DNA from 2 places in the Pseudomonas weihenstephanensis genome. Region 2 is predicted to be linked to the other one. Evidence: predicted binding sites of a transcription regulator. Region 2 holds the regulator's gene; the other holds the start of a gene.
The links. Region 2 encodes FliA, which starts transcription of late flagellar genes. Its sites were predicted from a motif close to CTAAAGTTTNNNNNNNNNNNGCCGNTAA; they were not measured.
Positions count from the first base shown of each region.

Region 1 (3,444 bases), on a different contig from region 2:
GTAAGGCGCCGTGATAACTGCGGTGACCGTCTTTGTCTTCAATGGTCAGTTGAGTGGTGCATTCCCAGGCTATGCGTACGCCATCATGAAAACCTTCAACGCGAAACGGCTCGCCAGCTTCAAGAAAACGCTCACCGTCACGCGGGATCATTTCATCAAAGGCGAGGGTGGCGGTATCGCGATCTACGTCAATCAAATAGCTCTGAAAGCGCTGACTGCGTTCGTGGAAGGTGATGATCAGGGGGTCATGGCTCTCTTTTAGCATCCGCAAAGTGGCGGAAATTTCCAAGGCAGAGGTGAATACCTTTGGAGGCTGCGGAGCATCTTCGGCAGTGGACACGGTTCGTCAATCTCCAGACAAAATACAACAACACGCAAAAGGCGGCATTTTGCCAGTATGTTGCGTCCTTAGGATAGTGCAGGCCGGCGAGCTTAAGCCTGACTGAAGGCGCGTGGTTTGTTGACCAGCGCTGTGGTGCCGCGAGCGTCATACAACGTATGGGCTTCGCCGCCGTGCAGGATGCGCTGTTGATTGGCAGTAATGAGCTGTTGCGTCTGGATGGCTTGGCCATTGACTGCATTGGCAGCTTGGCACTCAGCCAGCAACTGATTCAGTGCAGCGCTTTGGGCCAGCAGTTGCGGGCCAACATCGGAGTGGCTGGCCAATTGTTCAAGGCCGCTGTGGTTGGCTGTCAAGCCGAGGCTAACCAGCAGTTCGCTGCGTTTGCGCCCATGCTGGTCGAGCAGAATGATGAGCGACTGCTTGCGTGCCAGGATCTTTTCGAGCACCAGCATATCGCGCCCTTGCAGGGCGACTGTTTCGTCTTGCAGCAGGCTGAGCAGTGTCTGGGCCGAGCCGAAGTCGTCGTTGATCAGTTGCAGTAAAGTCGTGTCGTGCATGGCTGGCTCTGGAATTTAAGCGTCCAAAAGCCTGGCGCTTGCCGCGAAGGCTAGCGCTGGGCTTCCAAGTTAAGCAATTTGCTGGCGACCCGATTGCTGTCGACGGTGTAGCTACCATCGGCAATGGCCTGTTTCAACTCAGCCACACGGCTTTTGTCGACAACCGGTTGGTCACGCAGCGAATCGCTGATTTTTTGCAACTGTTGTGCCTCGTGGCTCAGATGCACAGATTCCCCGCTCGGGGCATTGGCATCAGCGCGCTCAGCGTTAACAGGGGCCGCTTGCGTGGCGCTACCTGCTTCCTGAGTGGCGTTGCTGCGCGTACTGCCGGTTAAAGGCGTGGCGCTGTTTAGGCGACTGAAGTCGATGACCATGTTGGAAAACCTCTGGGTATTTGGACGCTTGCCATGTTTTCGGCCATACCCGAGAAAACTTTAGGCTCGATTAATCATAGGTCGACGCGAATCAGTACTGATCTGCGTCAAGCGACAGTGTAGGAAAGTTGAGGTACGTATGCCAACTGTCCTACAAAGCCACCTCGACTTGCCCTGGCCCGGTAATGCGCGCTTTGATCACCCGTTTGGAGTTCAGGTTCTTGACCCGAACCTGTTCGCTGAGGCCGCCGTCGGACAGCGCTTCGCCGGGCATTCTGACAGTCAGTGTGCCGCTGCGGGCGTTGATCACCACCTGATCGCCCTTGCGTACTACGGCGGCCTGCTCCAGATGCGTCAACGTCAGCACTTGGTCGGTGACCATTGGTCGCAGAAGTTTTTGGCCAACGGCCAGTTCCACAGCCGTCATGTAGCCCTGATTGATCAGGCTGATGTCCCGCTCACGCAGGGCTACGTCGTCATAGTCGATCACCATGCCGCGCTTGAGCGGGTGGGTAACGGTCACTACCTCGCGGAACAACTTGACCTGCGCCGGTACGAAGATCGTCCAGGGCGAGCTACCCTCACAGCGTACGCGCACGGTGACGCGGCCCATGGGTTGGGCCGGGCTTTCAAGGGTGGCTGTCAATTCCTTGTCGCACTGGGCCAGGCGCAGGCGGGGGTCCAGGTTGTTTACCTGGATCTCGTAGCGGCCTTCTATATGACCAGTGGCGAGGTAGTCTTCGACAGTGAATTCAAGAAAGCCTTGGGTCACGCCGATAAGCTGAGTAGGAGATGTAAACCCATCAGCGTAGGATTGTGCTCCAGCGCTTATCAGGCACCCGGCCGCAAGGAAGCTTAAAAAGCGGCGGCGCAGCGTCTGAGGAATCGGCCAGTGGCGAGAAATTGTCGTTTTTGCATTCATGGCGGATAAATAGCAAAGCCCGTGCCGTTTACCGGGTTATGTGCGTCGCAACTTAAAGTTTTTGAGGGGAACCGAGTATGGCTGGGGTGATGGATGCGGTTAACCAGCGCACTCAACTGGTGGGGCAAAACCGCCTGGAGCTGTTGTTGTTTCGCCTGGACGGGCAGCAGCTGTACGGGATTAACGTGTTCAAAGTCCGCGAGGTGCTGCAATGCCCCAAGCTGACAGTGATGCCAAAATCTCACCCGGTGGTCTGCGGTGTGGCGAGTATTCGGGGGGCGACCATTCCGATTCTCGACTTGGCGATGGCCACCGGCGCAGGCGCCTTGAAAGATCAAAGCAGCCCGTTTGTGATCATTACCGAGTACAACACTAAAACGCAGGGTTTTCTGGTGCGTTCGGTTGAGCGCATTGTCAACATGAACTGGGAGGAGATTCATCCGCCACCCAAGGGCACCGGGCGTGATCACTACCTGACGGCGGTGACGCGGCTGGATGATCAGTTGGTCGAAATCATCGACGTTGAAAAAATCCTGTCTGAAGTTTCGCCCTCATCCGAAAGCATTTCGCACGGTGTAGTTGACGTTGAAACCCAGAGCAAAGCCGTGTCGTTGCGAGTGCTGACGGTGGATGACTCCTCAGTGGCGCGCAAGCAGGTAACACGTTGCCTGCAAACGGTCGGCGTTGAAGTGGTGTCGCTCAATGACGGCCGTCAGGCGCTGCAATACCTGAAGAACATGGTGGACGAAGGCAAAGACCCGTCAGAAGAGTTTCTGATGATGATCTCGGACATCGAGATGCCGGAAATGGACGGTTACACCCTGACGTCCGAAATCCGCAGCGATCCGCGCATGCAAAAGTTGCACATCATTCTGCATACTTCGTTGTCCGGGGTATTCAATCAGGCGATGGTCAAAAAAGTCGGCGCCAATGACTTTTTGGCAAAATTCCGCCCTGATGACCTGGCATCCCGGGTAGTTGACCGGATCAAAGAAGCAGACCACAGCTAGGGGCTTGGCCCTTGGCGGTTAACACGATTGATAGAGGCAGGATCATTTGTCTACGGGTAATTTGGATTTTGAGCAGTTCCGGGTTTTCCTGGAAAAAGCCTGTGGCATTTTGCTAGGTGAGAACAAGCAGTACCTTGTTTCCAGCCGTCTGAACAAGCTGATGGAACAGCAAGGTATCAAGTCGCTGGGTGAGCTGATTCAGCGCATCCAGAGCCAGCCCCGCAGCGGGTTGCGCGAG
Region 1 is NZ_JAAEBV010000005.1:197,945-201,388, reverse strand. Features, by position in the region: gene GYN01_RS17010 (flagellar brake protein) at 1-340, opposite strand, end outside; gene GYN01_RS17005 (flagella synthesis protein FlgN) at 433-900, opposite strand; gene flgM (flagellar biosynthesis anti-sigma factor FlgM) at 951-1,274, opposite strand; gene flgA (flagellar basal body P-ring formation chaperone FlgA) at 1,426-2,196, opposite strand; gene GYN01_RS16990 (chemotaxis protein CheV) at 2,274-3,206, shown strand; gene cheR (protein-glutamate O-methyltransferase CheR) at 3,253-3,444, shown strand, end outside.
Region 1: a site for FliA is predicted at 1,311-1,338, ahead of flgM (flagellar biosynthesis anti-sigma factor FlgM). Genes of this name have one in related genera too.

Region 2 (3,444 bases):
TCTCACGGACGGTCCGCGTATTCCCGATGACCTCCATCTGCCGCGTCGTCACCAATTGGTGAGCCGTGCGGTCAGTGTACAAATGCAGGAAGAACCCAGCGAAGAGGCCATGGCCGATATGTTCGCTGATATCTACCACAGCCCCTCCAAACGGGTTGGCTGAGGTAGTGACGATTACGTTGCAATGTACCTACATTGATGGTCTGCACAGTCCTGTTCCCGTTGAGGAACCCGCAGCCAGCGTATGTAGCCGCGTCTAAGTAAGACAAGGTAAAGAAAGATCATGGGCAGCATGCATCCCGTACAGGTGATCGCAGTGACCGGCGGCAAGGGTGGCGTCGGTAAAACTAACGTTTCAGTCAACTTGTCGCTGGCGCTTGCCGAGTTGGGCAGGCGCGTGATGTTGCTGGACGCTGACCTGGGGTTGGCGAACGTCGACGTTCTGTTGGGCCTGACGCCCAAATACACCCTGGCCGATGTGGTCGAGGGGCGGTGTGAGCTGCGCGAAGTATTGCTGCAAGGCCCTGGCGGGATTCGAATCGTGCCAGCGGCCTCGGGCACTCAAAGCATGGTTCACCTGAGCGCGGCGCAACACGCGGGCCTGATTCAGGCGTTCAGCGAAATTGGCGACAACCTTGATGTGCTGGTGATCGACACGGCCGCGGGTATCGGCGAATCGGTGGTGAGTTTTGTGCGCGCCGCCCAGGAAGTGCTGCTGGTGGTGTGCGACGAACCCACCTCGATCACCGACGCCTACGCGCTGATCAAACTGCTGAACCGTGATTACGGCATGAACCGTTTCCGGGTGCTGGCCAACATGGCCCAAAGCCCGCAAGAGGGGCGCAACCTGTTCGCCAAATTGACCAAAGTCACGGACCGCTTTTTGGACGTCGCCCTGCAATACGTAGGCGCTGTGCCGTACGACGAATGCGTGCGCAAAGCGGTGCAAAAACAGCGTGCCGTTTACGAAGCCTTCCCGCGTTCAAAATGCGCACTGGCGTTCAAGGCCATTGCACAAAAAGTTGACACCTGGCCTTTGCCAGCTAATCCACGTGGGCACCTGGAGTTCTTTGTTGAGCGCCTGGTGCAGCAAACCAGTGCGGGAACGGCCCAATGACAGCCAGCGGCTATCGCATGTACAGCAAGTCGTCGCGTGACAGCCAATATGAGCTGATCGAACGTTACGCGCCTTTGGTTAAACGCATCGCGTATCACCTGCTGGCGCGATTGCCCGCCAGCGTGCAGGTAGAAGACTTGATCCAGGCCGGGATGATCGGCCTGCTTGAAGTCTCGACCAAATACGATGCGAGCAAAGGGGCGAGTTTCGAAACCTACGCGGGTATTCGTATCCGTGGCGCGATGCTGGATGAAGTGCGAAAAGGCGACTGGGCTCCCCGCTCGGTGCACCGCAACACACGTATGGTCAGCGACGCCATTCGGGCAATTGAAGCAAAAACCGGTTGTGACGCTAAAGATCACGAAGTTGCGGCCGAACTCAATTTAAGCCTGGATGATTATTACGCCATTTTGAATGACACCTTGGGCAGCCGGCTCTTCAGCTTTGACGACCTGTTACAGGATGGCGAGCATGAAGGGCTGCACGAGGACGGCGCCAGTGCGCACCTTGAGCCATCGCGAGACCTGGAAGACGAGCGCTTTCAGGCCGCGTTGGCCGAGGCGATTGCGAACTTGCCCGAACGTGAGCGATTGGTGTTGGCGCTGTACTACGACGAAGAGCTCAACCTCAAGGAAATCGGTGAGGTGCTGGGCGTCAGTGAGTCGCGCGTCAGTCAGTTGCACAGCCAGTGCGCCGCGCGGTTACGCGGGCGACTGGCCGAGTGGCGAGCGCGCTGATTTCTGTAGCAGCTTAATTACTGTAGGAGCGAGCGTGCGCGTGATGCGGGCGATGGGTGTTGAGGGATACACCGCATCGTTTTTATCGCGCGCACGCTCGCTCCTACAGGTTCATGGCGTGTAACACAAACCGAATTGATTGAATGGCGCGTTCAGGTGCTGAGCGCGTTTTAAGACTGCTTGGAGGTCGAATTGGACAAGAATATGAAAATCCTCATCGTTGATGATTTTTCAACGATGCGGCGGATCATTAAAAACCTGCTGCGTGACTTAGGGTTCACTAACACCGTGGAAGCCGATGACGGCATCACGGCGATTCCGATCCTGAACACCGGCAGCATCGACTTTCTGGTCACTGACTGGAACATGCCGGGCATGACTGGCATCGACCTGTTGCGCCACGTGCGCGCGGACGAAAAGCTTAGAAGCCTGCCTGTGTTGATGGTGACCGCAGAAGCCAAGCGCGAGCAAATCATCGAAGCCGCCCAGGCGGGGGTTAACGGCTACGTCGTTAAGCCGTTCACGGCGTTGGCTCTCAAAGAGAAGATCGAAAAGATCTTTGAGCGTATCGGCCACTAATGGGGTCGTCACGGGGGCGCTATGGAGCATAAAGAATCTACACAGGGCGATTTTGAATTGACCCTGAAAAAACATGCCCGCGAGTTGGTCGACAGCCTTGAAAAAGGTCAGTTTGGCGATGCGGTGCAACTGATTCACGAATTGAACCAGACCCGCGATCGTGGCTTGTATCGAGAAGTCGGCAAGCTGACGCGTGAGTTGCACAGTGCGATTGTCAATTTCCATATCGACCCGCACATGCCACAAGCCGAAGAAGTGTCGCAGATCACGGATGCGACCGAACGTTTGTCGTATGTTGTGCGCTTAACGGAAGCTGCGGCCAACCGCACCATGGACCTGGTGGAAAACAGTACGCCACTGGTCAATGGCCTGGGGGCAGAAGCCAAAGCCCTGAGCGCAGATTGGGGGCGCTTTATGCGTCGCGAAATCGGTGCTGAGGAGTTTCGTGAGCTGGCCCGTCGGGTTGACGGTTTTCTGACGCGCAGCGAAGAAGAAAGCCATAGGGTCGCCGCCAACCTCAATGACATTTTGCTGGCCCAGGATTACCAGGACCTCACCGGTCAGGTGATCAAGCGGGTCACGCAGCTGGTGACAGAAGTTGAAAGCAATCTGCTCAAACTGGTGCTGATGGCCAGTCAGGTTGACCGTTTTGCGGGGATCGAACATGACCGCGAAGCACTGCGGGCAGAAAATAATCCGCAAAAAAACCTGGCCCAGGGTGAAGGTCCGCAGATTCATGCCGATAAGCGTGATGACGTCGTGTCCGGTCAGGACGATGTAGACGATTTGCTTTCAAGTCTTGGATTTTAAGGAGCACGTACATGAGCTTCGGCGCCGATGAAGAAATCCTTCAGGATTTCCTGGTTGAAGCCGGCGAAATTCTAGAGCAGTTATCCGAACAATTGGTTGAGCTGGAAAGCCGACCGGATGATGCGGACCTGCTCAATGCAATTTTTCGCGGTTTTCACACTGTAAAAGGGGGCGCCGGCTTCCTCCAGCTCAACGAGCTGG
Region 2 is NZ_JAAEBV010000009.1:57,275-60,718, reverse strand. Features, by position in the region: gene flhF (flagellar biosynthesis GTPase FlhF) at 1-163, shown strand, start outside; gene fleN (flagellar synthesis regulator FleN) at 284-1,117, shown strand; gene fliA (RNA polymerase sigma factor FliA) at 1,114-1,854, shown strand; gene GYN01_RS21200 (chemotaxis response regulator CheY) at 2,059-2,433, shown strand; gene GYN01_RS21195 (protein phosphatase CheZ) at 2,455-3,243, shown strand; gene GYN01_RS21190 (chemotaxis protein CheA) at 3,255-3,444, shown strand, end outside.